3 regions of the Pseudomonas sp. SZ40 genome follow, and region 3 is predicted to be linked to each of the others. Evidence: predicted binding sites of a transcription regulator. Region 3 holds the regulator's gene; each other region holds the start of a gene.

Region 1 (10,673 bases), on a different contig from region 3:
CGCCGGTAGCCGGCAGGGCTCCCCGAAACGAATCGGGATCGGACAAAGGCGTCCTTGCACTACGGTGCAGGACGCCTTTTTTTGTTTGCCGCGATTCACTCAGGGCCACGGAGGTAGCGGATGAAACGATTGAAACTGGTGATGATCGGCAATGGCATGGCCGGCGTACGCACGCTGGAAGAACTGCTCAAGATCGCTCCCGACCTCTACGACATCACCGTGTTCGGCGCCGAGCCGCACCCCAACTACAACCGCATCCTGCTCTCACCGGTGCTGGCGGGCGAACAGACCTTCGATGACATCGTGCTCAACGAATTGAGCTGGTACACCGAGCACGGCATCCATCTGCTGCTGGGCCGCAAGGTGGTGGAAATCGACCGGGTGCATCGCCGGGTGATCGCCGATGATGGCAGCAGTGCCGATTATGACCGACTGTTGATCGCCACCGGCTCGCGACCATTCATCCTGCCGATACCGGGCAATGGTCTGGCAGGCGTGATCGGCTACCGGGATATCGCCGACACCCGCTGCATGCTCGACAGCGCCAACCTGCACCGTCGTGCGGTGGTCATCGGCGGCGGCCTGCTCGGTCTGGAGGCGGCACATGGCCTCAAGCTGCGTGGCATGGATGTGAGCGTGGTACACAACGGCGCTACCCTGCTGGAACGCCAGCTCGACGAGCGTGCTGGCAGGCTGCTGCAGAGCGCCTTGGAACGACGCGGCCTGCACTTCGCCCTGGGCAAGCAGACCGCCGAGCTGATCGGCACCGACAGCGGCCGGGTCAGCGCCGTGCGCTTCAGCGATGGTGAACAACTGCCCGCCGACCTGGTGGTGATGGCCGCCGGTATTCGCCCCAACATCGAACTGGCCCAGCACGCAGGCCTGCCCTGCGCGCGCGGTATTCTGGTCAACGATACGCTGCAGAGCTTCGACCCCCGGGTCTACGCCGTCGGCGAGTGCGTCAGCCACCGCGGCGTGGCCTACGGCCTGGTGGCACCATTGTTCGAACAGGCGCGAGTATGTGCCAGCCACCTGGCCATGCAGGGCTTTCGCCGCTATCTCGGCTCGCTGACCGCCACCAAGCTAAAGGTCACCGGTATCGATCTGTTCTCCGCAGGTGACTTCGCTGGCGGCCCAGGGACGCAGAGTATCGTTCTCGATGACCCGATCACTGGCAGCTATCGCAAACTGGTGCTGAAGAACGACGTGCTGGTCGGCGCCTGCCTGTATGGCGATACCGCCGATGGCGCCTGGTATCTGCAACTGATCCGCGAAGGTCGCCAGGTGGCGGATATCCGCGACATGCTGATGTTCGGCGAGGATGCGGTGAGCAGCCTGTCATCCACCTGCAGCACCGATCCGATTCTCCTGCAGGGAGCGGCCTGATGGGTGTTCAGGAACTCAGCGGCGTGACACGCACCAGCGCATCGACCTGCTGTTATTGCGGCGTCGGCTGCGGCGTGCTGATCGAGCACGACGGCGAGCGCATTCTTGGCGTCAGCGGCGATCCCGCGCACCCGGCGAACTTCGGCAAGCTGTGCAGCAAGGGCGCCTCGCTGCACCTGACCGGCGATCTCGCCGCCCGTGCCCTGTACCCCGAACTGCGCCTCGGCAAAGGGCTGGGTCGTGTTCGTACCGACTGGGACAGCGCCCTCGATCATGCTGCCGATGTATTCGCCGAAACGATTCGCCAGCACGGCCCGGACAGCGTCGCGTTCTATATCTCCGGGCAGTTGCTGACCGAGGACTACTACGCCTTCAACAAGCTGGCCCGCGCGCTGGTCGGCACCAACAATATCGACAGCAATTCACGCCTGTGCATGTCGTCGGCCGTGGTCGGCTACAAGCGCAGCCTGGGTGCCGATGCGCCGCCCTGCTCGTACGAAGACATCGAGCAGGCCGACACGCTACTGATCATCGGCAGCAACATGGCCTATGCCCACCCGATCCTGTTTCGCCGTCTGGAGGCGGCCAAGGCAGCAAACCCGCAGATGAAGGTGATCGTCGTCGACCCGCGGCGCACCGACACCTGCGACCTCGCCGACCTGCACCTGGCCATCGCGCCTGGCAGCGATGTGGCGCTCCTGCACGGCGTGCTGCACCTGCTGCTGGAACAGGGGCGTCTCGACCACGCTTTCATCGAGGCGCACACCGAAGGCTTCGAGGCGCTACACGCGTTGGTCGCCGACTACGAGCCTGCGCGCGTCGCCCAGCTCTGCGCAATCAGCGAAGCGGATTTGCGCCGCTGTGCGGACTGGATCGGCAGCTCGCCGCGTTTTCTGTCGCTGTGGTGCATGGGCGTCAATCAGTCCACCGCCGGCACCGCAAAGAACGCCGCGATCATCAACCTGCACCTGGCCACCGGGCAGATCGGCAAGATCGGCAGCGGGCCCTTTTCCCTCACCGGCCAGCCCAATGCCATGGGCGGTCGGGAAACCGGTAGCCTGTCCAATCTGCTGCCCGGTCACCGTGAAGCCGCCAACCCGGAGCACCGCGCCGAAGTGGCCGCTTACTGGGGCGTCGACGCTCTGCCGGAAACCCCTGGCCTCAGCGCTATCGAGCTGTTCGAGGCAGTGGGCAGCGGCAAGATCAAGGCGCTGTGGATCGCCTGCACCAACCCGGCCCAGTCCATGCCGGACCAGCACAGCATTCACAAGGCCCTGAGCGACTGCCCTTTCGTGGTCGTGCAGGAGGCGTTCTTCACCACCGAAACCTGCCGCTACGCCGACCTGCTGTTGCCCGCCGCCAGCTGGGGCGAGAAGGAGGGCACGGTGACCAACTCCGAGCGCCGCGTCAGTCGCGTGCGCCGTGCCGTACCGGCACCTGGTGAGGCGCGGGCCGACTGGTCGATCACCTGCGACTTCGCCAGGCGCCTGGAAACCCGCCTGCCGGGCGTGCCGTCCGGGCATTTCGCCTTCGAGAAGTGCGAGCAGCTGTTCGAGGAATACAAGGTCCTGACCCGCGGTCGAGATCTGGATCTCTGCGGCCTCGACTACGCGCTGCTGGAAGCACGCGGCCCGCAACAATGGCCCTTTCCGGAGGGCGCGCAAATCGGTACGCCGCGCCTCTACGGCGACGGCCGTTTTCCGAGCGCCAACGGCCGCGCACGCTTCATCGCCGAGGCTTACCAGCCGGCCAAAGAGCAACGCGACAGGCACTACCCGCTGACGCTCAACACCGGGCGCCTGCGCGATCAGTGGCACGGCATGAGCCGTACCGGCACCGCGGCACGGCTATTCGCCCATGTCGAGGAACCGCTGCTCGATCTGCACCCGCACGACATGGCGCAACGACACCTGGAGAACGGCCAACTGGTCGAAGTGCGCAGCCGCCGCGGCACACTGGTGGTGCGCGTACAGACCGACGCCAGTCTGCAACAGGGCCAGGCGTTCCTACCCATGCACTGGGGAGATCGCTTTCTCAAGGGCCTGGGCGTCAATGCCCTGACCCTGCCAGCGTTCGATCCGCTATCGAAGCAGCCAGAGCTGAAACACGCCGGCATCGACGTGCAGCCCATCGACCTGCCCTGGAGCTTCCACGCGCTGATCGAAGGTGATGTTCAGCAACGCCTGCAAGCCCTGCACCCGCTGTGCGAAACCTTCGCCTACGCCAGCTTCGGCCTGGCCGGCCGCGAGAACTCGGCACTGGTGATGCGCGTCGCCCACCATCATGCGCCCGATGCCGGGCTGCTCGAGCTGCTTCAGGAACAACTGGGCCTGGCCAAAGGACCGGTGATCCGCTACGACGACCCTCGTGGCGACCCTGGCCGCCAGCCCATTCACAAGCGCGTGCGTATCAACGGCGGTCGCCTGACAGGCTTCTCCCTGAGCGGTGAAACCCTGGCTCGTGGCTGGCTGCGCGACCTCTGGCAAAACCAGACCTCGCTCGATGACGACAGCGGCCTGGGGCTGCGCCGCTGGCTGCTGGCGCCAGTGCAGAGCCCGCCCGGCCAGACTCGCCCGCAGACCGGCAAGACCCTGTGCACCTGCATGAACGTCAGCGAGGCGGCAGTGCGCGAGGGCATCGAGCGCGGCTGCGACCTGATCGCGCTCAAACAGAATCTCGGCTGCGGCACCCAGTGCGGCTCCTGCGTACCTGAAATCAAGCGTCTGCTGGCGCTACAGACCATCGAAGCCTAGCGAAGACTGGGTTGAACCTAGGGTCTGTTGACGTTTCAGCGCGAGCCGCGTTGCCGTGCGGAAACGTCAACAGACCCTACAGAGAAGGATTACCGTGATGACCCCAAGCGTTTGGCTGATCGGCGCCGGCCCAGGCGACCCGGAACTGCTCACCCTCAAGGCGGTGCGTGCCCTCGGCCTGGCCGACGTGGTGCTGATCGATGACCTGGTCAACCCGCAGGTGCTGGAGCACTGCCCCGGTGCCCGGGTGATCCGCGTGGGCAAGCGCGGAGGCTGCCGCTCAACGCCCCAGGCCTTCATCCATCGCCTGATGCTGCGCTATGCCCGCCAGGGCAAGGTGGTCGCACGCCTCAAGGGGGGTGACCCGTGCATCTTCGGTCGTGGTGGCGAAGAGGCCGACTGGCTGGCCGCCCGCGGCGTGCACTGCGAGATCGTCAACGGCATCACCGCCGGCCTGGCCGCGGCGACCCGCTGCGGTATCTCCCTGACGCTGCGCGGTGTCGCCCGCGGCGTCACCCTGGTGACCGCACACACTCAGGATGGCAGCTCGCCCAACTGGCAGGCGCTGGCCGACAGCGGCACGACGCTGGTGGTGTACATGGGCATCGCCACCCTGGCCGATACCCGCCAGCATCTGCTCGAGGCAGGCATGGCGGCGCATACCGCCGTGGCGATGATCGAGAACGCCTCGCTGCCGGATCAACGCGAATGCCGCAGCACCCTGCTGGAGATGGCCGACGCCGCCTTGGCGTTCAAGCTGAAAAGCCCGGCCATTCTGGTGATTGGCGACGTGGTCGGCGCCGCCATGGACGCCGCCAGAGAACTGGAGATGCGCAGCGCCTGAGCCAAAAGCAGTCCGGCAAAGGCAACTGGACTGCTATTTGCACTGTTTTAGTTCAACCGTACTGCCTGAAAGACTGCCCTCATGCCTGACACCACCATGCCTGCCGCCCTGCGTTTCATGCTCGCCGCCCGCCGTTGCGAGCTGCAGGGCCTGGAAAGCCTGTCCTTCACCTGCCAACTGGTGACCCATATCAGCCAGTTGGTGCACCACCTGCAGAAGGAACGGGGCTACTCCAACATCTATCTCGGCAACCAGTCGAGCCATTACCTGCACCAACTTGATGCACACAGTGCCGAATCAGCCGCCGTAGAGCGCCAGGTACACGAATGCTTCATGGCCATGGATACCGCCCAGGCCAATGCCGCGGACCGTGCCCGCCTGTTCAACCGCATCGCCTATGTATTGCATGGCCTGGACGAACTGCCCGGGTTGCGGCGTCGTATCCGTGAACTGGAGCCCACGCCACGCCTGGCCACCCAGGCCTTCACACGGCTGATCGGCGGCTTGCTGGCCGTGGTCTTCGAAGCCGCCGATACCGCTGTCGATCCAGGCATCACCCGGCTGCTGGTGGCCATGTTCAACTTCATGCAGGGCAAGGAGCTGGCCGGCCAGGAGCGCGCCGCCGGCGTCGAAGGCTTCTCGCGCGGGCATTTCGATGCCGAGTTGCAGGAGCGTCTGCAGCATCTCGAAGACGGCCAGGAGCGCTGCTTCGATGTGTTCGGCGAGTTCGCCGATACCGAAGCAGTGGCGCTCTGGCAGCAGATTCACGGTGGCGACACCGTCGCTCAGGTGATCAGCCTGCGCGGCATCGCCAAGCGTACGTCGGCCAATGCCACGGTGGATCCAAGCCTCTGTGAGCTGTGGTTCGAACTCAATACCCGGCGCATCGATGCCATGAAGGAGGTGGAAAACCACCTCGCCAATCGCCTGCTGGAGCATTGCCGTAGCAGTATCGCCGAGGCCCATGCAGACCTGGACAACCATCGCACGCTGCTCAAGCGCCTGGCGCAGATGGATGTCGGCAGCGATCAGGCGCTGCTGTTCAGCGTGCACAGCAGCACGCTGGACAGTGCGCCTCAGGATTCGGTGGGCAACCACCTGGCGCGCTCGGTGCTCGACCTGCTGCACGAGCAGAACCAGCGTCTGCAGCGGGTCAGCGACGAGCTCAAGGAAACCCGCGAGACCCTCAACGAGCGCAAGCTGATCGAGCGTGCCAAGAAGCTGCTGATGAACGATTACCGGCTCAGTGAAGAAGATGCCTACGCACGCCTGCGCCAATCCGCCATGGAACGCAGCATGCGGCTGGTCGACGTGGCCCAGAGCCTGCTCGCCTTCGCCGCCCGCAAGGCCCAGGAAAATCCGCGCGCAGACAAGGGCAAGCGCGGCTGAGTGGAGCGCTTGCCTGCCAGGCATCGCTCGCCATCCCTGCTCGAATCTATTCACGATCTTTCGACGCTGCAGCCATGTGCAATGGCTGCAGCGATCATCGGTGCAGTCTCTGTGGGAGCGGGCGGGGACGCCCAGTCCATGCCCGCGAAAAAAATTACGGGCATGGCCCGTTCCCCCAGGTAAGGCAACAATGTCTGCTTTTGATGTCGACCCATCGGAACAAGCGTTTTTGATACATAGAGATAGCGCAGCGATTCCCGCCCGTGAAAGCAGTTGACGCTGTACCGCCAGCACCCAGTTCGAACTCCACCCTCAGTATCGCCTCGCTCGACCGCAGTCTCCCGATGCCCAAAAACGAACTCGCCATGCACCTGCTCCGCGCACTGAAGGGACATCGCGCCCTGCTGCTGTGCGGTGGCAAATGTCGCCCGCTTGGCTCGCGGATGGTCGACGCGTGTCGGACGCGCTTCGAAAAGCCTTCCTGCTCAAGCAGTTAACGCATCGATGTGTGCTGCACGGCGGCGATCGCCTCGCCGTCGAATCAGGCGACAGGATGTCTGGCATGCAACCTGCTAAGTCCATCATGAGTGAGGCAGGCACTGCCCCTCCACAATCCGAATCCTGGACAACGGCGTCCACCCTCGTTGCAGCCCGAGCGCTGCCATGAGAGTGACGCCGTTTTTTTATGCGTGCCTTTTGGGGAAAACGATATGGACGACAAGCCACGTACATTGCCGAGCATCGACGACAGCACCAGCCAGCCGCGCCGTACCTTTCTCAAGCAGTCCATGGGTCTGCTTGGTGGCGGTGCGCTGATGAGCCTGCTGCCGGCGGGGCTGAGCAGCGCGGTATGGGCTGCCGGCAGCGATGGTCTGGAGACCACCAAGGCCAAGCTCGGCTTCATCGCCCTGACCGACGCCGCACCGCTGTTCGTGGCCGATGAACTGGGCCTGTTCGCCAAGCACGGGATGACCGGCGTGGAAGTGCTCAAGCAATCGTCGTGGGGCACCACTCGCGACAATCTGGTGCTTGGCGCCGGCAGTGGTGGCATCGATGGTGCCCATATCCTCACGCCGATGCCCTATCTGATGGCCGCTGGCAAGGTCACCACCAACAACACCCCATTGCCGATGTATGTGCTGGCGCGCCTGAACCTCAACGGTCAGGGCATTTCCATCAGCAAGGAATACCAGGACCTCAAACTCGGCACCGACGCCAGCGCCTTCAAGCAGGCCGTCGCCGCCAAACTTGCCAAGGGCCAGAAAATCGCCGCGGCCATGACCTTTCCCGGCGGCACCCACGACCTGTGGTTGCGCTACTGGATGGCAGCCGGCGGCATCGAGCCCAACAAGGATCTGCCGACGGTGGTGATCCCGCCACCGCAAATGGTCGCCAACATGAAGGTCGGCAGCATGGACGCCTTCTGCGTCGGTGAGCCTTGGAACGCGCAGCTGATCAACCAGGGCATCGGCTACAGCGCGGTCACCACTGGCGAACTGTGGGCCAATCACCCGGAAAAGGCCCTGTCGCTGCGCGCCGATTACGTCGACGCCAACCCCAACGCTACCCGTGCGCTGCTCAAGGCGGTGATGGAAGCGCAGATGTTCTGCGAAGCGGCGGAGAACAAGGAGCAGGTCGCCGAGATCTGCGCCAAGCGCCGCTGGATCGGCGCTCCTGCCAAGGATCTGCTGGCACGCCTGCAAGGCAACATCGACTACGGCAACGGCCGCGTGGTGGAAAACAGCCCGCACGTGATGCGCTTCTGGAGCGAGTTCGCCTCCTATCCTTTCCAGAGCCACGACCTGTGGTTCCTGACCGAAAACAAACGCTGGGGCTACCTGCCGAAGGATTTCGACAGCCAGGCACTGATCGACACCGTCAATCGCGAAGACATCTGGCGCCAGGCCGCCGCCGAGCTCGCGGTGCCTGCCGAGCAGATTCCGCCATCCAAATCGCGCGGCGTCGAGACCTTCTTCGACGGCAAGACCTTCGACCCGCAGAACCCGCAAGCCTATCTCGACAGCCTGTCCCTGAAGGCCTAACCGGAGAACCGCCCCATGAATGCGCCCGTAAAATCGCTGGCCCTGCCGGCTGGTGTCATCGCTCCAAGCTGGCTGAAACGGCTGTCGACCACGCTGATGCAATCGGTGCTGCCGCCTCTGGTGATCACCGCGGCACTGCTGCTGATCTGGCAATTGCTATGCAGCGGCGCCAATGCTTCGCTGCCACCGCCCAGCCAGGTCATCGAAGACACTTGGGAGCTGATCGTCAATCCGTTCTATGACAATGGCGGCACCGACGTCGGCATGGCCTGGCAGTTGCTCGCCAGCCTCGAGCGCGTAGCCTACGGCTATGCCCTGGCGGTGGTCGTCGGTGTCGCCCTGGGGGTGCTGGTCGGCCAGTCGACCTGGGCCATGCGCGGCCTCGATCCGCTGTTCCAGATCCTGCGTACCGTCCCGCCGCTGGCCTGGTTGCCGCTTTCGCTGGCCGGTTTCAAGGACAGTCACCCGTCGGCCCTGTTCGTGATTTTCATCACCGCCATCTGGCCGATCATCATCAATACCTCGGTGGGCATCCGCAATATCCCCGAGGACTACCGCAACGTCGCCAAGGTGCTGCGCCTCAATGGCGTGGAGTACTTCCAGAAGATCATGTTGCCCGCCGCCGCGCCCTACATCTTCTCCGGGCTGCGCATCGGCGTGGGGCTGTCCTGGCTGGCGATCATCGCTGCAGAGATGCTGATCGGGGGCGTGGGTATCGGCTTCTTCATCTGGGACGCGTGGAACGCCTCGCGCATCAGCGACATCATTCTCGCCCTGGTCTACGTCGGCGTGGTCGGCTTCCTGCTCGATCGCCTGGTGCTGTTCGTCGGCAATCGCATCACTCGCGGCACATCGGCCTGAGGAATACGGATATGAGCAAGCACTACCTGAGCATCGAAAACGTGGAAAAGTACTTCGAGCGTGACGGCGTCACGTCCCATGTGCTGAACCAGATCAACCTCAACGTCGAGCGCGGCGAGTACATCTCCATCATCGGCCACTCCGGTTGCGGCAAGTCGACGGTGCTGAACATCGTCGCCGGCCTGACCGACTCCAGCAGCGGTGCGGTGATTCTGGATGGCAGAGAAGTTCGCGGCCCCGGCCCGGATCGTAGCCTGGTGTTCCAGAACCACTCGCTGCTGCCCTGGCTGACGGTGCAGGAAAACGTCGCCCTGGCGGTCGACAAGGTCTTCAAGCGCACCAAGAGCAAGGCCGAGCGCCGTGACTGGACGCTGCATCACCTGGAACTGGTAAGCATGGGCCACGCCCTACACAAGCGGCCCAACGAAATTTCCGGTGGCATGAAACAGCGCGTCGGCATCGCCCGCGCGCTGGCCATGGAACCCAAGGTGTTGCTGCTCGATGAACCCTTCGGCGCACTCGATGCGTTGACCCGCGCCCATCTGCAGGACGAGGTGATGCGTATCCAGAGCGAGTTGCACAATACGGTGATGATGATCACCCACGACGTCGACGAGGCGGTGCTGCTCTCCGATCGCATCGTGATGATGACCAACGGCCCGTCGGCGACCATCGGCGAGATCCTCACCATCGATCTGCCGCGGCCCCGTGATCGCATCGCACTGGCGGACGATCCGCGTTACAACGCCTATCGCCATGCGGTGCTGAGTTTCCTGCACGAGAAGCAGCGCAAGGTCGAACCCATGAATGCACGCCGCTCCGCCGCCGTTGCAGAGCCGGCGAGCAAGGAGCGCGCTCGCGCCTGAGCCCGAGCCGCTTGGTCGTCAGTCTCGGGCGATGCCGGTGATGGTGATGCCGAAGCGCTCCTCCAGGCGAACTGCGGGAGTCTGCTCCTCACGGGGCTGCTCCTTCGGTTCGAGGCGCTCCAGATTCTCTTCGGCCCACTCCAGCAGCCAGATCACGGCTTGTTCCAGACTGGGTTTGTCTTTCGATTTGACCTTGAGGACTTCTGCCGCCTCATCTCTGCTGTAGGCGATATTCCATTGACTCATAGTGTGTCTCCAGCGGTGGCATTGTTGCTGGCACGCGAAGTCGCGCGCCTTGATAACCATGTAGACCTGCCACCCGTGAACAGTTCGCCCTATAAATCCTTTGGAACTTCATAGGGCGCATCCACTCAGAAACTAGGCATCGATTGATTTCTCCGGGCGCATGAAGCGCCCATTTTTTTGCCTGCGATTTGACCCCACGCCGTCAAGATCTTGAGCATCGAGTAAACGCTGCGCACAAAAAAACCGGGAAAATCCCGGTTTCTTGGCAGTGCGCCGCAGAGGCCGT
Region 2 (10,673 bases), on a different contig from region 3:
CGGCGCACCGCTGGAGGCGGTCTCCAGGAACAGGTTGTTGCCGATCGCTTCCAGACCCGCCGGGTTGATGAAGTCGGTGATCTGGATGTTGCCGACGATCTGCGGCTGCGGGTTGCCGGTGGTGGTCACCGACGCGGTGCCGTCCTCACCCACGGTGAAGGTACGCACTTCCGGTGGCAGCACGATGGCCGGCTCCAGCGCGAAACCCTGAGACGTCACCACCTGGCCATCGGAGTTCAGGTGAAAGCTGCCGTCACGGGTGTAGGACACCGTGCCATCGGGCATCAGTACCTGAAAGAAGCCGCGGCCGTTGATCGCCATGTCCATCGGCTGCTCGGTGGTCTGCAGGCTACCGGCAGTGAAGATCTTCTGCGTGCCATTGATACGCACACCGGTACCGAGCTGCAGGCCGGAAGGCAGCTGGCTGTCCTGGCTGGACTGACCGCCAGGCTGGCGACGGATCTGGTACAGCAGGTCCTCGAACTCGGCGCGATCGCGCTTGAAGCCCGTGGTGGACACGTTGGCCAGGTTGTTGGAAATGGTCGTCAGGTTCATGTCCTGAGCGGACAGGCCGGTCTTGCTGACCCAAAGTGCCGGAAGCATAGCGTTTCTCCTCGGGCGCCGGATTCATGGCGCCGCGCGTTTGGTTATCAGGTCATTTGCAAGACACGCGCCATGGCGGTGTCATTGTCTTCTGCGGTACGCATCATCTTTACCGACAGCTCGAACTGCCGGGACAGCGCCAGAATCGAGGTCATTTCCTCGACGGCATTGACGTTGCTGGACTCGAGAAAGCCCGAAGTGATCTGCACGGTGGCGTCGGCTTCCGGTGGCTGCGGGCCGTTGAAACGGATCATGCCGTCGCTGCCCTTCTGCATCTGCTTGAGGTCCGGGTTCACCAGCCGCAACCTGTCGACCTCAGCCAACACATTGGGCGCCTCGCCCAGGGCACGGATGCTGATGGTGCCGTCCTGGCCAATCTCGATCTTCTGCTCGGGCGGCACGGCGATCGGCCCGGCATTGCCCATCACCGGCATGCCATTACCGGTGCGCAGCATGCCCATGGCATCCACGTTGAGGCTCGCAGTACGCACATAGGCTTCGGTGCCATCGGGCGACTGCACGGCCAACCAGCCCTTGCCACCAATCGCCACATCCAGATCACGACCGGTTTCCTGCAAGGAGCCAGGCGTGAAATCGGTACCGGGTCGCTCGCTCATGGCGAACACACGGCTAGGCTGCGTTTCTCCAAAAATCGGCATCGAGCGCGCCTGCTCGAAATCGCGGCGAAAACCGCTCGTGGAGATGTTCGCCAGATTGTTGGCGTGGGCACGCTGGGCCAACGTGTTGTTGTGGGCACCAGTCATGGAGACGTACAGCATCTTGTCCATGTTTCCTCCGAGGTGGGGCAACTCGCCCGCGACTCTGACAAGAGCTTAAAAGCAATTCACGTGCCACCAACCACAAAAAATCGCAACCTAATGATTTTATTGGATTTATATAAACGAAACAGGCTCCCGAGGGAGCCTGAAATTTGTCGCTTGGCGAGTTGTTGCCGCTAGCGGCAACGACTCCCTGACGCGGGCATCAACGCAGGTTGATGATCGTCTGCGTGATGGCGCTCTCGGTCTCGATGGTTTTGGCGTTGGCCTGATAGTTGCGCTGGGCAACGATCAGGTTGACCAGCTGATCCGACAGCTCGACGTTGGAATCTTCCAGCGCCCCAGCCTGCAACGACCCCAGGGTGCCGCTTTTTGGCGTGCCGATGACCGGCTCACCAGATGCCGACGATTGAACCCACGCCGTTTTGCCAACCGGTGTAAGCCCCTGCATGTTGGCGAAGTTGGCCAGCACCAGTTGGCCCTGAACTTTGGTCTGGCCATTGGTATAGCGAGCGAACAGAACACCGGTCTCGTCAATTTCCAGGCCCGACAGCTCCCCGGTGCTATAACCGTCCTGCTCGACCTTGGCGACCGCAAACGTACTGTTGTACTGCGAAGACCCACGGAAATCGAACTTCACCGCCCCGCTGGCCGTGGAACCGTTTGCTGCCCAGGTCGTACCCTCGGCATTGGTCGGCGCCGCAGGCACCCAGCCATTCATGCTGAGGGTGCCATCAGGGTTCATCGACAACCCTGTGCTCAGCCTTGCCGGATCGATGGTCTGCAGCTTGCCGGACGAGTCGAAGCTCACCCCTGCCGAAAGCGCCTGAGTACTGGTCGGATCCAGCGGATTACGACCGTCCACCAGAATCTTCACGTCCCAGTTGTTCGCTCCGGTCTTCACGAAGTACTGGGTGAAGGAGTGCGCATTGCCCTGGGCGTCGTAAATATTGACCGAGGTGGAACGGTTGTAGCTGGTCGGATCCGCCGGGTTGAACGAAGCGTTGGCTGCAGTGGTACCCGCCGCAGCCCCCGCCGCATTGGCAGCCGCAAGCTGTGCAGGCGTTGCAGCCGCAGTGGCGGCCGCGATCTCGGCAGGCGTCGGGTTCGGGTTACCCGGCAACAAAGAGCCGTTGAACGCGGTTTGATAGGCGCCGTCATAGGCGCTCTGGCGCAGCACCGGAACGCTCTCGGTCGAGTTCAGGTTGAACGGCTGAGTAATGGTGGACGTAGCCCTCGGCGCCTGGCTAGCCGTTTCCACCTTCAGGTTGCCGATGATGCCGTTCTGCAAATTACCGTTGGCATCCACGCCATAACCCTGCAGGTTATGGCCGAAATTATTGACGATGAAGCCTTCACGATCAGTACCGAAGTAACCGGCACGGGTGTAGCTGATATCGCCATTGTTGCTGGTGCGGAAAAAACCGTTGCCCTGAATGGCCAGATCCAGCGAGTTCTGCGTGTAGTTGATGTTGCCCTGGCTGAACAATTGGGACACATCGCTGAGCAGCACACCGCTACCGATCGGGTTGGAGCCACTGCTGAGCATCGACGAGGCATACAGGTCGGCGAACTCGGCACGCGACTGCTTGAAGCCCGCAGTACCGGCGTTGGCGATGTTGTTACCGGTCACATTGAGGTCACTGGTTGCAGCGCGCAGGCCGCTAAGACCGATATTGAACGACATGAAAAATCTCCTTGCCGAAAGCCCGGCAGTTATAGCCTGTTAATTACTGACCAATGACCTGCACTTGCGAAAGTGGCACATTGCCGACCCCCGCAAGATTGAGCATCAATTCGTTGCCGCCCAGCGTGACGCTGTCGACGTTGGCCGGCAGCAAGGTGTAGAGCCCCTTGGTTTCGTTGCCGTAGGTCGCCTGCGCCTCGAACCTGTAGGTACCCGGTTTCATCACATTGCCGCTGGCATCCTTGCCGTCCCAGATGAAGCTCACGTTGCCAGCCTGCTGCTCACCCAGGTTGATGCGGCTCACCACCGCACCGGCAGTGTCATAAACGTTGACGTACACGTTGCTGCTGCTGGTTGGCAGCACGGCACTGGCCTTGAAGCTTTCACTGGTATCGACCACCGCCTTGTCCACCGGCACGATCACCTTGCGACCGACCAGCGAAGAAGCCTGCAGGGCCTGGGAAGACTGATAGCCGGAGAGAATGGTTTCCATGCTCGAGTTGAGCTTCTCGACGCCCTCAACGGTACTGAACTGCGCCAGCTGGGCGATGAACTCGCCATTGCCCTGAGGCTCAAGCGGGTTCTGGTTGTTCAGCTGCGCCACCAGCAGGTTGAGGAACTGGTCCTTGCCCAGCTCCTTGTTCTGCGTGGTGGAATCCTGCTTGACCTGATACTTGTCCAGTACCGAACTGGAGCTGACGCCATCAACAGTGCTCATCTCTCACTCCCGGCTCACTGACCCAAGGTCAGAACGCGCTGCATCATCTGCTTCGCGGTATTCATCATTTCCACGTTGGTCTGGAAGGCACGACTGGCAGAAATCATGTCCGCCATCTCCTCGACCACGTTGACGTTGGGGTAGTACACGTAGCCCGCTTCGTCGGCGGCCGGGTGGTTAGGCTCGTAACGTGGCATCAGGCTGCTCTGGTCCTCGACGATACCCAGTACCTGAACACCCGCGCCTGACTGATCCTGATCGGCGAACAGCGAACCGTTCTCGCCACCCTGGGCCTGCTGAAACACGGTGGCGAATACCGGATGACGAGCCCGGTAGGTCTGATCGATGCTGGAAGACACCGTTTCGGCGTTGGCGATGTTGCTGGAAATGGTATTCAGGCGAGTGCTCTGGGCACTCATGCCGGTTCCGGCGATGTTGAAAACGCTGGTAAGTGACATATCGGGCTCCTTTATTCACCACGCAGGGCGCTGACGAGCCCTTTGAATTTGCTGTTGAGCAGCGTGAAGCTGGTCTGGAAAGCCACCGAGTTCTCGGCATAGTTGGCCTGCTCGACCTGAGCGTCCACGGTGTTCTGATCGATCGATGGCGCAGTCGGCGTTCGATAAGCCAACGCCGCATCGCCCATTGGCACGCCTTCTGCTGCGATATGCCGGCTATTGGTGGTTTTCAGACCGGAGTTGCCGCTGCCGCTGCTCTTGGCAGCCTGCTGGGCCAACACGGAGGCGAAATCCAGATCTCGCGCCTTGTAGTTGGGGGTATCGGCATTCGCCATGTTATTGGCCAACACCTCGGCACGCTGAGCGCGGAAGCCCAGTGCCTTCTCGTGAATGCCAAGCGCGTTATCGAAGCTGATGCTCATCTCAGGAACCTTTGCCGTATCGGCCAGCCGGTTTTCGTGCAAAGTTCTCAGCAAAGCACGTGCCAATTTATTTTTTATCTTATAAATCAGCTGGATAAGCTAAAACAAAGGGAAGCGGCAGGCGCGGGCGGCAAAGCTTTTCCGCCGATTGGCAAGCTGAGAGCGGCAATTGAACCAGGGCTTGCCGCTTTTCTGACGCGAGGGTGACGGAACACCGTCAGGCGAGGAGAACGAACCGAATGAAAAAAGGAGGCCGGTGGGGCCTCCTTTTCGCTATCGCTGAATCACTTGGCTTTGTAAATGATCCCTGGGCTGCACTGCACCATCTGGTACTTCTCCGGCAAACCATTGAGGGCTTCGGAAGCGCCAAGGAACAGATAACCGCCTGGCTTGAGCATCGCATGGATGCGCGTAAGGATGTCCTTCTTCACATCGGCGGAGAAGTAGATCAGCACGTTGCGGCAAAACACGATGTCGAACTTGCCGAGGCTGGCGTAACTGTCCAGCAGGTTCAGCGGGCGAAACTCGACGCGGCTCTTGATCGCCGGTTTGACCACCCAGCGCCCCGGCCCCTTGGGGTCGAAGTAACGCTGCAGCCGCTCCTGGGCAAGACCGCGGCCCATCGCCAGGCTGTCGTACTCACCGGATTTGCAGTTGTTGAGCATGGTCGGCGAAAGATCAGTGGCCACGATCTGCACACCGGTCTTGAGCTGGCCGATGTTGCTGCGCTCGAACTCATCGATGCTCATCGACAGCGAATAGGGCTCTTGCCCCGACGAACAGGCCGCCGACCAAATTCGCAGGCGCTGCCCAGGGTAGGCCTTGATCAGCTCGGGCAACACTCGATTCTTGAGCACTTCGAACGGATAGGCATCTCGAAACCACAGGGTTTCGTTGGTGGTCATGGCATCGACCACCTGCTCGCGCAGACCACTGCGCGGCTGGGTCTGCATGCGCTGCACCAGTTCGCCCAGGGTCTTGATGCCGTTGGTCTCCATCAGCTTGTTCAGCCGACTGGAAACCAGGTACTGCTTATTGCTACCCAGCACGATGCCACAGGCTTTTTCCAGAAAGATCCGGAACTGTTCGAAATCCAAATTACCTGAAGACACTCGCTGAGCCTCGCCCATCTAAAAAATCGAATGCGGCAGGTAGGCCAAGGCCCACCTGTCGATTTTGCCGCCACCGCCCGTTCAGTGAATCCGGGCAATTCCTGCGTTATGCCGAGTGATCGCTCGACTTGATGCGTTCGACCACGCGAGAGGCCAGATCGTCCGGACGGAATTTCGCCAGAAAATCGTTGGCCCCCACTTTCTTCACCATCGCCTGGTTGAATACACCCGATAGTGAAGTATGCAGGAGAATGTGCAGCTTCTGCATGCGCGGATCGGAGCGGATCGCAGCGGTCAGGGTATAACCGTCCATCTCCGGCATCTCGATATCGGAAATGATCATCAGCAGTTCCTGCTCCGGCACCTTGCCCTCGTCGACCATCGCTCGCAGGAAGTCCAGCGCCTGGCGTCCATCATTCAAGGCGGTGACCTCGACCCCTACCGTCTGCAGACAGCGCATCACCTGCTTACGCGCCACCGACGAATCGTCGACGATCAGCACGTGCTGGCTGACAGCCTTGGTCTGGGTCTCGACATCCACCACGCCGACGGAAATCACCTCGGAAGTCGGCGCCACCTCGGCGAGGATCTTCTCCACGTCGATGATTTCGACCAGTTTGTCATCCAACCGCGTGACCGCCGTCAGATAATGGTCGCGCCCGGTGCCCTTGGGTGGCGGATGGATCTCTTCCCAGTTCATGTTGACGATGCGCTCCACCGAGCGCACCAGGAAGCCCTGCACCTTGGTGTTGTACTCGGTGATGATGACGAAGCTGCCCTGCAGATCACCCAGCGGTCGCTTGCCCGTCGCCATGGACAGGTCAAGGATCGGGATGGTACCGCCGCGGATATTCGCCACACCCCGAACCACCGGGCTCGATTTGGGCATGATGGTGAGTTTCGGGCATTGCAACACCTCCTTCACCTTGAAGACGTTGATCCCGTACAGCTGTGGGCCGTCGAGACGAAACAGCAACAGTTCCAGGCGATTCTGCCCAACCAGCTGAGTACGCTGGTTGACCGAATCCATCACACCGGCCATGTACGGGCTCCCATGATTCCAATTACGCATCTGATTTGGTCAGCGTAGCAGGCGGCACGCGCCTTGCTTCCAACCAGACATGAATGCACAAACGACAATTATTCGACGCGCGATGGCCAAGAGCCTTCGTTGCCTGGCAGTTTTACCTGCTTTGATGGCGCTCGGCTATAGCACGCTGACAACTGCCTCAGTCACCCTGCCCGATCAGCTTATCGGCGAGACCCAGCGCTTTCTTGAGCAGGCAGTGGAGGACTATTTGCAGCGCAGCAATATCCAGGCGCGCCACGAGGTGCAGATCAACCGTCTGGACCCACGCCTGCGCCTGCCATTATGCGATCAGCCACTGACCACCACCCTGGAAACACCCGCTGAACCCGTAGGCCGGGTGACCATGCGCGTGCGTTGTGACGGCGCGGCCCCCTGGACGGTATTCGTACCCGGCCAGGTGCGTCTTTATCGCGAAGTGGTCACCCTGGTACGCCCGGTCAAACGCGAAGGCGTGCTTGGCGAAGCCGACATAATGCTGGCGGAACGTGATGTCGGCCTGCTCAATCAGGGCTACCTGACCGAGATGGAGCAGGCGATCGGCAGAAAGGCCACGCGCGCCATGCAACCGGACCAGGTCCTGGCGCCCGTGCATATCCGCCAGGCCGAGGTCATCCGCCGCGGTGACCAGGTCGTAATCAGCGCGCGCAGCGGCGGCATCAATGTGCGCATGCCCGGCGAAGCGCTCTCGGATGGCGCCATAGGCAAGCAGATAAGCGTACGCAACCAGCGCTCGCAGCGCGTGGTTCGCGCTCGGGTGACAGGCCCCGGGCAAGTCGAAGTGTCGATGTAGGTATCATGGGTATTCATTTATCTGGCAGATTGGCGAACGGATTGGCTGACTGGCGCAGATGGGTGTTTTAGACTGTGCGAGCGACGCGATTTTTTTGCCTAAAGTTTTCTCGGGCATAGCCGACAAACTAGGCAAGCGTCCAAACTCCGTCAGAGGTTCTGCATCATGGTCATCGATTTCAACCGACTCAACAGCAGCACGCCAGCCAGCACCACACGTGCCGGCAGCGCCCAGGGCGGCAAGAACGAAGCCATCGACAACAAGGCCGGTGGCAGCGAAGCCGCAGCCCAGAAAACAGCTGTCAGCAGCAAGAGCGGCGAATCCGTTCAGCTGAGCAGCGAAGCGCAACAGTTGCAGAAAACCGTCGACAAGCTGCGCGATCAGCCAGTTGTGGATACCGACCGGGTAGCCAAGCTGAAGCAGGCCGTCGCCGATGGCAGCTATCAGGTCGACAGCCAGCGCGTCGCCAGCAAGCTGCTCAACTTCGAGTCCCAGCGCTAGTCCCAGGGCTCGCGCTGGGGTGTTGGACGCCCAGAAACCGCTTTGACGTTTTGCCGGCACCCAAGCTGGCAGAGCTCGGATAGGTTCTACCCCAGAGAGCCCGCTCATGACCGCTACGACCCTGCTCGACCTGTTCAACGAAGATATCGGCCACGCAGAGCGATTGCTTGAGCTGATAGAGAGCGAATTCCAGGCTCTCAGCGACAACGATCTGCCCAGTCTGCAGCAGATACTGGCAGACAAGCAGCCACTGCTGGCCAGTCTCGATCAACATGGCAAGGCCCGCACTCAGATTCTTCTTGGTCTTCATCTGAGCGCTGACCGCGCAGGCCTGCAGGCACTCGCGCAACGCTCCGCTCAAGGTGCCGTGCTGATGGCCGCCAGCGACCGCCTGAGTGACCTGCTCGAGAACTGCCAGGGTGCCAACCTGCGCAACGGTCGGGTCATCCGCTCGAGCCAGAAATCGGCAGAAAAAATGCTCGGCATCCTGCGTGGAAACGAGACCCCATCGCTCTATGACAGCAGCGGGAGTACCGCTAAGATCGGCGGCAAGCGCCCGCTGAGCCAGGCCTGACATAACGACAAGATGCGCAATGATATCAAAATGGCATTATCATTGACGCAGCAGTACCTTGCCCCGGAGATCACTGGACCGTGTCCAACCCCTTCGTTCAGGATGGTGGCCCGCAACCCCCGAAAGTGCTCAAGGCACCCGTGGAAATCGTTGCCAACCTACGCCTTCTGCAACAACACCATGATCCCCTGGTGATCGTGTTCCATGAACGCAACCAGCGCTTCCAGAGCTATGTGATCGAGGTGGACCGCGATCAGAACCTGCTGGTTCTCGACGAAATGATGCCCAGCGATGGTGAGCGCTACATGCAGAATGGCGAAGCCTTTCGCGTCGAATCGCTGCATGACGGCGTGCGCATTGCCTGGGATTGCCCAACCGGCATGCAGGCGAGTGAATATCAGGGCGAGCGCTGCTATGTCGGCGGTATTCCCGGTGAGGTGCTCTACCACCAGCGCCGCAATGCGTTCCGGGCCGCTCTCAAGCAATCCGATCAGGTCAAGGTGGAAATCATCGGTGCCAAACTGCGCACGCCGCTCGAAGGCCTGATGCTGGACATCTCCGCCTCGGGGTGCAAGGTTCGCCTACCCGGCAACGCCAGCGAAAAACTGCAGCCAGGACAAGTGTACGAAGGTTTCTACGCCCTACTGCCAGTCGGCCGCCTGGAGGCCGCCGTGGAGTTGCGCCATGCCCGCTATGACGACAAGCTCGACCTGACCTTCGCTGGCCTGCATTTCGCCAACCTCAGTGGGCTGCAGCAGCGACTGGTAGAGCGTTTCGTTTACCAGTTGCAACGCGAAGCCCGACGCTTTGAAAGCGATACCTTTCTATAAGCTCAGGCCTGCGGCGATGGCGCAGGCCTGTCTTGCAGATCGTCGCCACCCTGTACATCGGGATCGGTAACGACAGGCTCCTGCATCTGCTCCTGCACCACCTGCTCATCGACGCGCGGATCCAGCGCAGCCACCAGCGGCGAAGCGGTCATGTTGACTGGCATGGCCACGTGCTGCAGTGGCGCATCATCGACCTGGTGAAGGTGGGTAACGATGTTCGAGCGCACCCGCCAGACCAGAAACAGCCCGCAGACACAGAAGAACGCGTAGAGCATGTTGGCGCCGAAAAAGCGCATCAGCACACCGACCAGTAGTGGGCCGATACAGGCACCGACGCCAAAGGTCACCAGCAGCATGGCGGTCAGCGACACACGTCGATCGGTTTCCACGTGGTCATTGGCGAATGCAACGGCCAGCGGATAGAGACTGAACTGCAGCATGCTGACGATGAAACCCACCGAAATCAGCAACAACAGGGGAGCTTCGGACAATATGGCCAGGGGGGCGGCGACCACCACCATGATCCCTGACATGCCGCGTATCAGCTTGACCCTGTCGAAACGATCGGACAGCCAGCCAAGCGGCGCCTGAACGATCAGGCCCGCCAGAATGCAGCAACCCATGAAGATACCGACCTGCTCGGTCGCCAGCCCCATATCGGCCGCGTAGAGCGGCGCCAGGCCATAGAAGGAGCCGATCATAAGGCCCGCCACACCGATGGTGGTCAGCGACAGCGGCACCCGTTTGAAGAAGAAACGCATCTCCAAAGGTGCCGGATGCAATGCCGCAGGGTGCAGGCGTCGGGTCAGCGCCACGGGAACCAGACACAGGGCGAACGCCAGCGCCACCAGCATCAGCAGCTCCAGCCCCAGGGTCGGATGCACCACCAGGACCAGTTGGCCAAGCACCAGTCCAAGATAGGACGCTGCCATGTAACCGGCGAACACCAGCCCACGCTGCTTGGTGTCGGCCTGCTCGTTGAGCCAGCTTTCGATGACCATGTACTGACACATCATCCCCAGCCCGACGAGCACACGCAGCACCAGCCAGGCCGGCAGCCAGTCGAGCAGGCCATGCCCCAGCACCGCGGCAGTGACCACACCAGCACA
Region 3 (10,673 bases):
TGAACACCTGTTGCGCTGCATGGACAGTGAGCATCTGTCGCCGTCCTTGCGCCAGGCCGCACTCAATCACAGCGGCCGAACCTACACCAGTCTGTTGAACTTTGTCGCCGAGCACGGGGCCTACCCCCGTACGGATCGATTGTTGGGCGCCCATGCGCCTGGCGATGCTTCACCGGCAGAACGCCCAGCGTCTGTCGTTCGTCAGTACCATTAGAGGAGTGAAAACCATGCCGTATAGCCTGCCTGCTCTGCCTTACGCCTACGATGCCCTGGAGCCGCACATCGATGCGCAAACCATGGAAATCCATCACAGCAAGCACCACCAGACCTACGTCAACAACCTCAACGCTGCCCTGGAAGGCAACTCGCTCGGCGAGCTGCCGGTCGAAGAGCTGCTGACTCGCCTCAAGGACGTGCCGGAAGACAAGCGCGCTGCGGTGATCAACAACGGTGGTGGACATGCCAACCACTCGCTGTTCTGGACCGTGATGAGCACCAGCGGTGGTGGCGAGCCTCAAGGCGAACTGAAAACCGCCATCGACAGCCAGCTGGGTGGTCTGGAGGCTTTCAAGGAAGCCTTCACCAAAGCCGCACTGACCCGCTTCGGCAGTGGCTGGGCCTGGCTCAGCGTGACGCCGCAGAAGAAACTGGTGGTCGAGAGCACCGGTAACCAGGACAGCCCGCTGATGAACGGCAACACGCCGATCCTCGGTCTGGACGTGTGGGAGCATGCCTACTACCTGCGTTATCAGAACCGTCGTCCCGAATACATCGGTGCGTTCTACAACGTCATCGATTGGGCCGAAGTCGCACGCCGCTATCAGGCCGCTCTGGCCTGATCGCATGCCCATGAGCCCACATCGAGTGTGCCTATGAGCCCGCTGCACGAGTTGATTGCGGCCAATGGCCGTTCCTTTCGCTATGCACTGGGCCTGATGCTGCTCGTTGGCGGCGGGACCATTCTCGCCCTCAAGGTCTGGAGTGGTTTGCAGAGCCGGCTTTCGCCGGCTCTGTGGTATGCCTGGCAAGGTGGCATGCTGTGCGCTCTTGGCACGGCTCTGGGCGCCTTGCCGGTCATTTTCATGCGCAGCATTTCGGCACGTTCGTACACGGCCATGCTGGGTTTGGGCGGGGGCATGATGCTCGCTGCCAGTCTTTTCTCACTACTGCCGCCGGCTTTTCAGCTGGCTGACGAGCAGGGCCTGACCAGCAGTCAGGGCTCATTGCTGGTCGCCGCGGCAGTGGTACTGGGTGCTGGCGCCTTATGGGTGCTGGGCCACGGGTTGTCCCGTACATCGCGAGCGCGGGTAAATCAGGGCGTCGGGTCGAGCGTCTGGCTGTTCGTCATCGCCATCGTGTTGCACAACGTGCCGGAGGGCATGGCGGTCGGCGTGGCGGCTGCAGCCAATCTGGCGAATGCCGACGGTTTGACGCTGGGGATTGCGTTGCAGGACGTGCCCGAGGGGCTGATCATTGCCTTGGTGCTGGCCGGGGCGGGCATGTCGCGCTACAAGGCGGTCTTCTGCGGTGCGGCGTCCGGGTTGGTAGAGCCGCTGTTCGCCGTGCTTTCGGCCTGGCTGGCCGGTGCGTCGCTGCAGCTGCTGCCCTGGGGGCTGGCGATGGCCGCGGGAGCGATGCTCTTCGTGGTGCTGCGCGAGATCATTCCCAAGCTGTATCGGCGCGCTGACGTGCCGCCGGCCTCGCTGGGGTTCGCATCGGGGTTCGTGCTGATGCTGGTTCTGGGCAATGCCCTGAGCGTCTGAGAGCGGTTACTCGCCTTCGTCGAAGTAGTTGTTGATCAAATCGATCAGCGCCTGCAGGGCTTCCTCTTCCCGTTCGCCCTCGGTCGCCAGATGCACGGTGGTGCCCTTGCCGGCGGCGAGCATCATCACCGCCATGATGCTCTTGCCGTCCACCAGGCTATCGACGCTGCGCCCGATTTTCACCTGGCAGGGAAAGCGCCCTGCGACTCCGACGAACTTGGCGGCGGCACGCGCATGCAGGCCGAGTTTGTTGATGATGGTGATTTCACGGGCGGGCATCGCGGCAATTCCTTAACTGAGGTCGCGGTGGCGGATCTGAACGTTCTTCAGCAGCGGTTTGAGGGCGTGGCCCAGGCGGTTGGCGAGATACACCGAACGATGATGGCCACCGGTGCAGCCGATCGCAACGGTGACGTAGGAGCGATTGCTGGCAGCGAAGCGCGGCAGCCATTTGTGCAGGTAGGCGAAGATGTCCTGGTACATGTCCTGGACGTCCTCTTGGGCTGCGAGGTATTCCTCCACCGGCTGTTCGAGGCCCGTGAAGTCACGCAGCTCGGGCTTCCAGTAGGGGTTGGGCAGGCAGCGCACGTCGAACACCAGGTCCGCATCCACTGGCATCCCCCGTTTGAAACCGAAGGACTCGATCAGGTAGGCGGTGCCCGGCTCAGGCTGGTTGAGCAGGCGCAGCTTGAGGGTGTCGCGCAGTTGGTAGAGATTCAGGTGAGTGGTATCGATCTTGAGGTCGGCACGGTCGATGATCGGGCTCAGCAGCTTGGTCTCGTCGACCATGGCCTCGGCCAGCGAGCGCTGGTCGTTGGTCAGCGGATGACGCCTGCGCGTCTCCGAAAAGCGCTTGAGCAGCGTTTCTTCGCTGGCATCCAGGTAAAGAACATCGCAGCGGATATTGCGGCCGCGCACTTCGTCGAGCAGTTCGGAGAAACGCTTGAGCTGGCTGGGCAGGTTGCGTGCGTCTATCGACACCGCCACTTGCGGGTGCAACAGCTCGGTGTGCAGCAACGCCCGTTCGGCCAGCTCGGGAAGCAGGCCGGCAGGCAGATTGTCGATGCAATAGAAACCGTTGTCCTCGAGCACGTCGAGAGCGGTGCTCTTGCCCGAGCCGGAACGGCCGCTGACGATGATCAGGCGCATGGGCTCATCCTGTGTAGGGCTATTGGCCGTTCTGCACGTTCACTACGGTCTGGTACAGCGATTGACTGTCCTGAGCCTGGCGCAGTCGCTCGCGAACGTCCTCGCGGTCGAACATGCTGGCGATCTGGCGCAGCAGTTCCAGGTGCTCATCGGTCGCTGCTTCGGGAACCAGCAGCACGAACAGCAAATCGACAGGGGCGCCATCGATTGCGTCGAAATCCACCGCGGCGTCGAGTTTCAGCAGCGCACTGATCGGTGAACTGCATCCGGGCAAGCGGCAATGAGGAATGGCGATGCCATTGCCGAAACCGGTCGAGCCGAGTTTCTCCCGGGCGATCAGGCTTTCATAGATGGTCTGGCCATCGAGATCGGGCAGGTCGCGCGCGATCACGGCAGCTATCTGTTCGAGTACACGCTTTTTACTGCCGCCCGGCACGTTCACGAGGGAACGGCCGGGGGTCAGGATATTTTCAAGTCGGATCATAGGAGAAGGACGAGGTCAGCGGGCCATTGCGCCCTGCTGGCGGTCGAGCTGTTTTTCCTTGTGCTTGATGAGTTGGCGGTCAAGTTTGTCGGTCAGTAGATCGATGGCGGCGTACATGTCTTCATGCTCGGCATTGGCCACCACTTCGCCTCCGGCGATGTGCAAGGTGGCTTCGACTTTCTGCTTGAGCTTCTCGACCTCCAGGATGACCTGCACATTGGTGATCTTGTCGAAGTGCCGCTCGAGACGTCCGAGCTTTTCCTCGATGTAGCTGCGTAGTGCGTCTGTCACATCCAGCTGGTGCCCACTGATGTTGACTTGCATACCGCTTCTCCTTGTTGCCGTGTGTGAGTGGCAGGCTATACACCTGCCGCAGGAACACTGGGGCTCTACTACAAGGCCGCTCACATCAGTCGTTTGCGTTCGCTCGAAGGCGCTATACCGAGCGATTCACGGTACTTGGCGACTGTGCGGCGCGCCACTTGAATGCCCTGTGCTTCCAGTAAACCAGCGATCTTGCTATCGCTCAATGGCTTTTTCGCATTTTCCGCGGCGACCAGTTTCTTGATGATCGCGCGGATCGCGGTGGACGAACATTCGCCGCCTTCGGAGGTGCTGACGTGGCTGGAGAAGAAGTATTTCAGCTCGTAAATGCCACGCGGTGTATGCATGTACTTCTGGGTGGTGACACGCGAGATGGTCGACTCGTGCATGCCCACCGCTTCGGCGATGTCGTGCAGTACCAACGGCTTCATGGCTTCGTCGCCGTAGTCGAGGAAGCCGCGCTGGTGTTCGACGATCTGCGTCGCGACCTTCATCAGGGTTTCGTTGCGGCTCTGCAGGCTCTTGATGAACCAGCGTGCTTCCTGCAACTGATTGCGCATGAAGGTGTTGTCGGCGCTGGAGTCGGCGCGCTTCACGAAACCTGCGTACTGCGCGTTGACGCGCAGGCGAGGCATGGCCTCCTGGTTGAGTTCCACCAGCCAGCGATCGTTGTGCTTGCGCACGATCACGTCAGGCACCACGTACTCGGGCTCGCTCGATTCGATCTGCGAACCGGGGCGCGGGTTGAGGCTCTGAATCAGCTCGATGACCGGGCGCAGCTCGTCTTCCTTGAGCTTCATGCGGCGCATCAGCTGGCTGTAGTCGCGGCTGCCGAGCAGGTCGAGGTAGTCACTGGTGAGGCGCTGGGCCTCGCTCAGCCAGGGGGTATTGGCCGGCAGTTGGCGCAGTTGCAGAAGCAGGCACTCGCGCAGGTCGCGGGCGGCGATGCCGGAAGGCTCGAACTGCTGGATGCGGTGCAGCACGGCTTCGACTTCATCGAGCTCGACATCGAGTTCGGGGTCGAAGGCGTCGGTGATTTCTTCGAGGGTTTCCTCGAGGTAGCCCTGACCATTGATGCAGTCGATCAGCGTCACTGCGATGAGGCGGTCCTTGTCGGACATAGGTGCCAGGTTGAGTTGCCAGAGCATGTGACTCTGCAGGCTCTCGCCGGCAGAGGTGCGAGTGGTGAAGTCCCACTCGTCGTCATCATTGCTTGGCAGGCTGCTGGCGCTGGTCTGATAGACGTCTTCCCAGGCCGTGTCGACCGGCAGTTCGCTGGGGATTCGCTCGCCCCATTCGCCTTCTTCCAGATTGTCGACGGTCTGGGTGTTTTCCTGGAAAGTTGGTTCCTGAAATTTCTCTTCCTGAGCGGCCGCCGTGGGTGCGCTTTCCGCGCCGTCGGCCATGGGGTCCGAATTGTCGAAGTCGTCGCCTTCTTCCTGACGCTCGAGCATCGGGTTCGACTCCAGTGCCTCCTGGATCTCCTGTTGCAGATCCAGCGTGGACAGTTGGAGCAGGCGAATGGCTTGTTGCAGCTGCGGTGTCATCGTCAGCTGCTGGCCCATTTTCAGGACTAGCGATGGTTTCATTGCAGACCTTATCTGGCGTCTGTGCGCGATCCACGACAGGGCGCCAAAGCGCCACTAGGAAGCAAATTATATGCCTGAATCCGAGTGCTTTGCCTAGAGCCCGTTACCATTTCATTACGACCCTGTCGTGGGTAGCGGGCGCTGGGCGTTCATCGGCGGGAAATTCGTTACAGGCGGAATTCGTGGCCCAGATAGACTTCCTTGACCACCTGGTTGGCCAGGATCGCAGCGGAATCGCCTTCGGCGATCAGTTGACCATCGCTGACGATGTAGGCGGTTTCGCAGATATCCAGGGTTTCGCGCACGTTGTGGTCGGTGATCAGCACGCCAATGCCTTTGGCCTTGAGGTGGTGAATGATTTGCTTGATGTCACCGACCGAGATCGGGTCGACGCCGGCGAAGGGCTCATCGAGAAGGATGAATTTCGGCGAGGTGGCGAGGGCGCGGGCGATTTCGACGCGGCGGCGTTCGCCACCCGAGAGGCTCATGCCCAGGTTGTCGCGGATGTGCGTGATGTGGAATTCCTGCAGCAGGCTTTCCAGCTCCTGCAGACGCTGCGCACGGTTGAGGTCCTTGCGCGTTTCCAGGATCGCCATGATGTTGTCGGAGACGCTCAGCTTGCGAAAGATCGAGGCTTCCTGAGGCAGGTAGCCGATACCGGCGCGAGCACGGCCATGCATGGGTTGGTGGCTGACGTCGAGATCGTCGATCAGCACGCGGCCCTGATCGGCCTGAACCAGGCCGACGATCATGTAGAAGCAGGTGGTTTTGCCGGCGCCGTTGGGGCCGAGCAGGCCGACGATCTGCCCGCTTTCGATGCTCAGGCTGACGTCGCGAACGACCTGGCGACCCTTGTAGCTTTTTGCCAGATGCTGGGCTTTCAGTGTTGCCATCGTTATTGGCCCTGCTCGGCGGCGGGTTTCTTCTGCGGCTGAATCACCATGTCGATGCGCGGGCGCGGGGTCGACACGTTGGTGCCCGTGGCGCGACCAGCATTGACGATCTGACGCTGGGTGTCATAGACGATCTTCTCGCCTTCGAAGGTGTTGCCTTCCTGAACCACCTTGGCCTGGTCGATCAGCACGATGCGTTCATTGGCCGCGAAGTATTGGATGGTCAGGCCGTAGGCCTTGACGATCTGCTTGTCGGCAGACGGCTTCTGCTCGTAGTAGGCCGGTTTGCCCACCGAGGTGAACACGTCGATATCGCCCTGTGCATTCTGGGTGATGGTGACGGTGTCGCCAGTGATTTTCAGGGTGCCCTGAGTGATGACGACATCGCCGCGGTACACCGCCACGCCTTGCTTGTCGTCCAGCTCAGCACTGTCGGCCTGCACGCGGATCGGTTGATCGCGGTCGCTCGGCAGAGCCCAGGCGCTTGCGCTTCCGAGCGTGGCGCCGAGGCTGAGAAGTAGGGGGAGGGTTTTAACGAACCTCATGCTGGCCTCTTACGTTGGACTGCAGGAGCATCCTGCCGTCATTCAAGTACGCTTTCATTCCTTGTGCCGTGGTCACCCCGTTGGCCGCGTCGATTCTAACGGCTTGCTGGGTCTGCGCATATTCCTTCTGTGGGAATACGGTCAGGCGGCTGGTGGTGAGTATAGTGGGGCGGCCTTTTTCGTCCGTGCGCTCCACGCGCACCTGATCGATCAATTCGACCTCTTCGCCATCCGGGCCTACCTCGCCACGGGCGCTGCGCACCTTCCAGGGAAGTTCGGTGCCGCGGAACAGATTCATGCGCGGCTCGGTCAGCAGGGTGACGTCGGTGCTCTGCACGTGCTCCAGGCGGTCGCTGGTCATGTCGCTCTGCACCTTGCCGTCGGGCAGGTATTGCACGCTGCGGGCATTCACGGCGTAGAAGTCGATCGGATTGTCCGGCCCGCTCTGCTGTGGCGCGCTGGAGAAACTGTCTGGATTGATGTTCCAGTACCCGGCGGCCACCAGCAGCAGTGCACCGAAGGTCAGCAGGACGGGAGTGATGAATTTGCGCAGCATCGGCAGGCCCTAGAGGTAGGCGGACTGGGCGGCTTCGAGAGTGCCCTGGCCGCGCATGATCAGTTCGCAGAATTCGCGGGCCGCACCTTCGCCGCCACGCGCTTCGGTGACGCCGTGGGCATGCTCGCGCACGAAGCCGTTGGCGCTGGCTACCGCCATGCCCAGGCCGACGCGGCGAATCACCGGCAGGTCCGGCAGGTCATCGCCCAGGTAGGCCACCTGTTCGTAGCTCAGGCCCAGCTCGGCGAGCAGCTCGTCGAGCACGTCGAGTTTGTCTTCACGGCCCTGGTACAGATGCTGGATACCCAGATTCTGTGCGCGACGCTCGACCACCGGGGTCTTGCGGCCGCTGATGATAGCGGTGCGTACGCCTGAGTTGATCAGCATCTTGATGCCCTGACCGTCCAGGGTATTGAAGGTCTTGAACTCGCTGCCGTCGACCAGGAAGTACAGCTTGCCGTCGGTAAGCACGCCGTCGACGTCGAAGATCGCCAGTTTGATTGCGCGAGCGCGCTGCAGAAGGTCGTTCATCACATGACCCCCGCGCGCAGCAGGTCGCCAAGGTTGAAGGCGCCTACCGGGTAACCACTGGTGTCGATTACCACCAGCGCGCTGATCTTGTTGTCTTCCATTATCTTCAGGGCCTCGGCAGCGAGCATATCGGCACGAGCGGTCTTGCCGTGCGGGGTCATGACGTCGTCGATGCGCGCATCACGTACATCGATGCCTTTGTCCAGGGCGCGGCGCAGGTCACCGTCGGTGAAGATCCCGGCCAGACGACCGTCGTTTTCAAGGACCGCGGTCATGCCCAGGCCTTTCTGGGTCATTTCCAGCAATGCATCACGCAGGCTGGTGCCGCGTTTGACCTGCGGCAGGCTCTCGCCCGCGTGCATGACGTTCTCGACCTTGAGCAGCAGGCGGCGACCCAGGGCACCGCCCGGATGGGAGAAGGCGAAGTCTTCGGCGGTGAAGCCGCGGGCCTCCAGCAGCGCGATGGCCAGGGCGTCGCCAAGTACCAGCGAGGCGGTGGTGGAAGAGGTCGGCGCCAGGTTGAGTGGGCAGGCTTCCTTGGCTACGCGGGTGTCGAGGTTGACTTCGGCAGCCTTGGACAGCGGCGACTCCGGGTTGCCGGTCATGCTGATCAGGGTAATGCCGAGGCGCTTGATCAGCGGCAGCAGTGTGACGATTTCGGCCGTGGAGCCCGAGTTGGACAGCGCGAGCACGACGTCGTCACGGGTGATCATGCCCATGTCGCCGTGGCTGGCTTCGGCAGGGTGCACGAAAAATGCGGTGGTACCGGTGCTGGCCAGGGTGGCGGCGATCTTGTTGCCGATATGCCCTGATTTGCCCATGCCGACCACGACCACGCGGCCCTTGCTGGCGAGAATCAGCTCGCATGCCTTGACGAAATCGGCGTCGATACGAGGCAGCAGCTCTTGCACCGCCTCGATCTCGAGGCGGATGGTGCGCTGTGCGGAATCAATCAGGTCGCGGGTCTGGTTCATGCTCTGCTTGGGCTGCTGTACGAAAAAGACAGGGATTATAGCGGGAAAGACTACAGGACTCATCATTCATGGCGCTGCGCAAAAGTGGCAAAGCTGTCACAAGCCTGAACGTCGGTCTTGCTCGGCTTTGGCGGCCATTGGCGCGAATGCTATAGTCCGCTGCCATTTTTGGCCCGCATGGCCGATCGCCGTGCCCTTATTCCGATGCTGGGCGTCTGATTAGGAAGGCAGTACGCAATGGAGTTCCGATGAGCGCCGAAAATCAGTACGCGGTCGAGTTGAAAAACGTCAGTTTTCAACGCGGCGAGCGGCACATCTTCAAGAACGTCGACATATGCATACCGCGGGGCAAGGTCACCGGGATCATGGGCCCCTCCGGGTGCGGCAAGACCACCTTGTTGCGGCTGATAGCCGCCGAGCTGCGCCCGAGCGCGGGTCAGATACACGTCAACGGCCTGAATCTGCCCGACCTGTCGCGCAGCGAGCTGTTCGACATGCGCAAGCAGATGGGCGTGCTGTTTCAGAGTGGCGCGTTGTTCACCGACCTCGACGTGTTCGAGAACGTGGCGTTCCCGTTGCGGGTGCATACCCAGCTCCCCGAAGAAATGATTCGTGACATTGTCCTGATGAAACTGCAGGCAGTCGGCTTGCGTGGTGCCATCGAATTGATGCCCGATGAGCTGTCCGGCGGTATGAAGCGGCGCGTCGCGCTGGCCCGGGCGATTGCCCTGGATCCGCAGATTCTGATGTACGACGAGCCGTTCGTCGGCCAGGACCCGATCGCCATGGGCGTGCTGGTGCGCCTGATCCGTCTGCTCAACGATGCCCTGGGTATCACCAGCATCGTGGTCTCCCACGATCTGGCGGAAACCGCGAGCATCGCCGACTACATCTATGTGGTCGGTGACAGTCAGGTGCTGGGGCAGGGAACGCCTGCCGAGTTGCGCGACTCCGAGAATCCACGGGTGCGCCAATTCATGCAGGGCACGCCAGACGGGCCGGTCCCGTTTCATTTTCAAGCGCCGAGCTACCACGACGATTTACTGGGGGGGCGCTGATGCGCAGGACATCTACACTCGAACGCGTACGCCTGTTCGGGCGTGCGGGTATCGACGTGGTCGCCTCGCTGGGGCGTTCGACGATCTTTCTGCTGCGCGCGCTGTTCGGTCGCGGTACGTCGGGCAACTCGCTGCAACTGCTGATCAAGCAGCTGTATTCGGTGGGCGTGCTGTCGCTCGCGATCATCGTGGTTTCCGGCCTGTTCATCGGCATGGTGCTTTCTCTGCAGGGGTTCAGCATTCTCGCCAAGTACGGGTCCGAGCAGGCGGTCGGGCAGATGGTCGCCCTGACTCTGCTGCGTGAGCTGGGGCCGGTGGTCACTGCGTTGCTGTTCGCCGGTCGAGCCGGTTCCGCGCTGACCGCCGAGATCGGCAACATGAAATCCACCGAGCAGCTATCGAGCCTGGCGATGATTGGTGTCGACCCGCTCAAGCACATCGTCGCACCGCGACTGTGGGCGGGCTTCATCTCCATGCCGCTGCTGACCATGATTTTCAGCGTGGTCGGTATCTGGGGCGGGGCGATGGTCGCCGTCGACTGGCTGGGCGTCTACGAAGGCTCGTTCTGGGCCAATATGCAAAACAGTGTTTCGTTCCGCGAAGACGTGCTCAACGGGATAATCAAAAGCCTGGTCTTCGCCTTCGTCGTTACCTGGATCGCGGTGTTCCAGGGCTACGACTGCGAGCCCACCTCCGAAGGTATCAGCCGCGCCACCACCCGTACGGTGGTGTATGCCTCGCTGGCCGTATTGGGGCTGGATTTCATTCTGACCGCTTTGATGTTTGGAGATTTCTGATGCAAAACCG

The links. The regulator sigma-54, encoded in region 3, starts transcription at its own class of promoters, with help from an activator protein. The targets are predictions, from matches to a motif close to ANTGGCATNNANNTTGCTNT.
Region 1: a site for sigma-54 is predicted at 6,929-6,948, ahead of ACT9T4_RS06660 (CmpA/NrtA family ABC transporter substrate-binding protein). Genes of this name have one in related genera too.
Region 2: a site for sigma-54 is predicted at 1,440-1,459, ahead of ACT9T4_RS18250 (flagellar basal body rod protein FlgF). Genes of this name have one in related genera too.

What each region holds. Positions count from the first base shown of each region.
Region 1 covers NZ_JBQWIF010000005.1:118,744-129,416, forward strand. The annotation lists gene ACT9T4_RS06640 (NAD(P)/FAD-dependent oxidoreductase) at 121-1,386, shown strand; gene ACT9T4_RS06645 (nitrate reductase) at 1,386-4,139, shown strand; gene cobA (uroporphyrinogen-III C-methyltransferase) at 4,237-4,983, shown strand; gene ACT9T4_RS06655 (nitrate regulatory protein) at 5,065-6,372, shown strand; gene ACT9T4_RS06660 (CmpA/NrtA family ABC transporter substrate-binding protein) at 7,083-8,414, shown strand; gene ntrB (nitrate ABC transporter permease) at 8,430-9,275, shown strand; gene ACT9T4_RS06670 (ABC transporter ATP-binding protein) at 9,287-10,141, shown strand; gene ACT9T4_RS06675 (hypothetical protein) at 10,160-10,387, opposite strand.
Region 2 covers NZ_JBQWIF010000024.1:69,989-80,661, forward strand. The annotation lists gene flgG (flagellar basal-body rod protein FlgG) at 1-603, opposite strand, end outside; gene ACT9T4_RS18250 (flagellar basal body rod protein FlgF) at 651-1,391, opposite strand; gene ACT9T4_RS18255 (flagellar hook protein FlgE) at 1,588-3,069, opposite strand; gene flgD (flagellar hook assembly protein FlgD) at 3,113-3,787, opposite strand; gene flgC (flagellar basal body rod protein FlgC) at 3,802-4,245, opposite strand; gene flgB (flagellar basal body rod protein FlgB) at 4,257-4,667, opposite strand; gene cheR (protein-glutamate O-methyltransferase CheR) at 4,952-5,779, opposite strand; gene ACT9T4_RS18280 (chemotaxis protein CheV) at 5,886-6,821, opposite strand; gene flgA (flagellar basal body P-ring formation chaperone FlgA) at 6,901-7,659, shown strand; gene flgM (flagellar biosynthesis anti-sigma factor FlgM) at 7,825-8,160, shown strand; gene ACT9T4_RS18295 (flagella synthesis protein FlgN) at 8,267-8,734, shown strand; gene ACT9T4_RS18300 (flagellar brake protein) at 8,815-9,564, shown strand; gene ACT9T4_RS18305 (MFS transporter) at 9,567-10,673, opposite strand, start outside.
Region 3 covers NZ_JBQWIF010000004.1:195,229-205,901, reverse strand. The annotation lists gene ACT9T4_RS06015 (DUF2753 family protein) at 1-214, shown strand, start outside; gene ACT9T4_RS06010 (superoxide dismutase) at 228-839, shown strand; gene ACT9T4_RS06005 (ZIP family metal transporter) at 873-1,763, shown strand; gene ACT9T4_RS06000 (HPr family phosphocarrier protein) at 1,770-2,042, opposite strand; gene rapZ (RNase adapter RapZ) at 2,055-2,912, opposite strand; gene ptsN (PTS IIA-like nitrogen regulatory protein PtsN) at 2,932-3,396, opposite strand; gene hpf (ribosome hibernation-promoting factor, HPF/YfiA family) at 3,412-3,720, opposite strand; gene ACT9T4_RS05980 (RNA polymerase factor sigma-54) at 3,801-5,309, opposite strand; gene lptB (LPS export ABC transporter ATP-binding protein) at 5,477-6,202, opposite strand; gene lptA (lipopolysaccharide transport periplasmic protein LptA) at 6,205-6,747, opposite strand; gene lptC (LPS export ABC transporter periplasmic protein LptC) at 6,734-7,303, opposite strand; gene ACT9T4_RS05960 (KdsC family phosphatase) at 7,313-7,834, opposite strand; gene ACT9T4_RS05955 (KpsF/GutQ family sugar-phosphate isomerase) at 7,834-8,808, opposite strand; gene ACT9T4_RS05950 (ATP-binding cassette domain-containing protein) at 9,057-9,866, shown strand; gene mlaE (lipid asymmetry maintenance ABC transporter permease subunit MlaE) at 9,866-10,663, shown strand; gene mlaD (outer membrane lipid asymmetry maintenance protein MlaD) at 10,663-10,673, shown strand, end outside.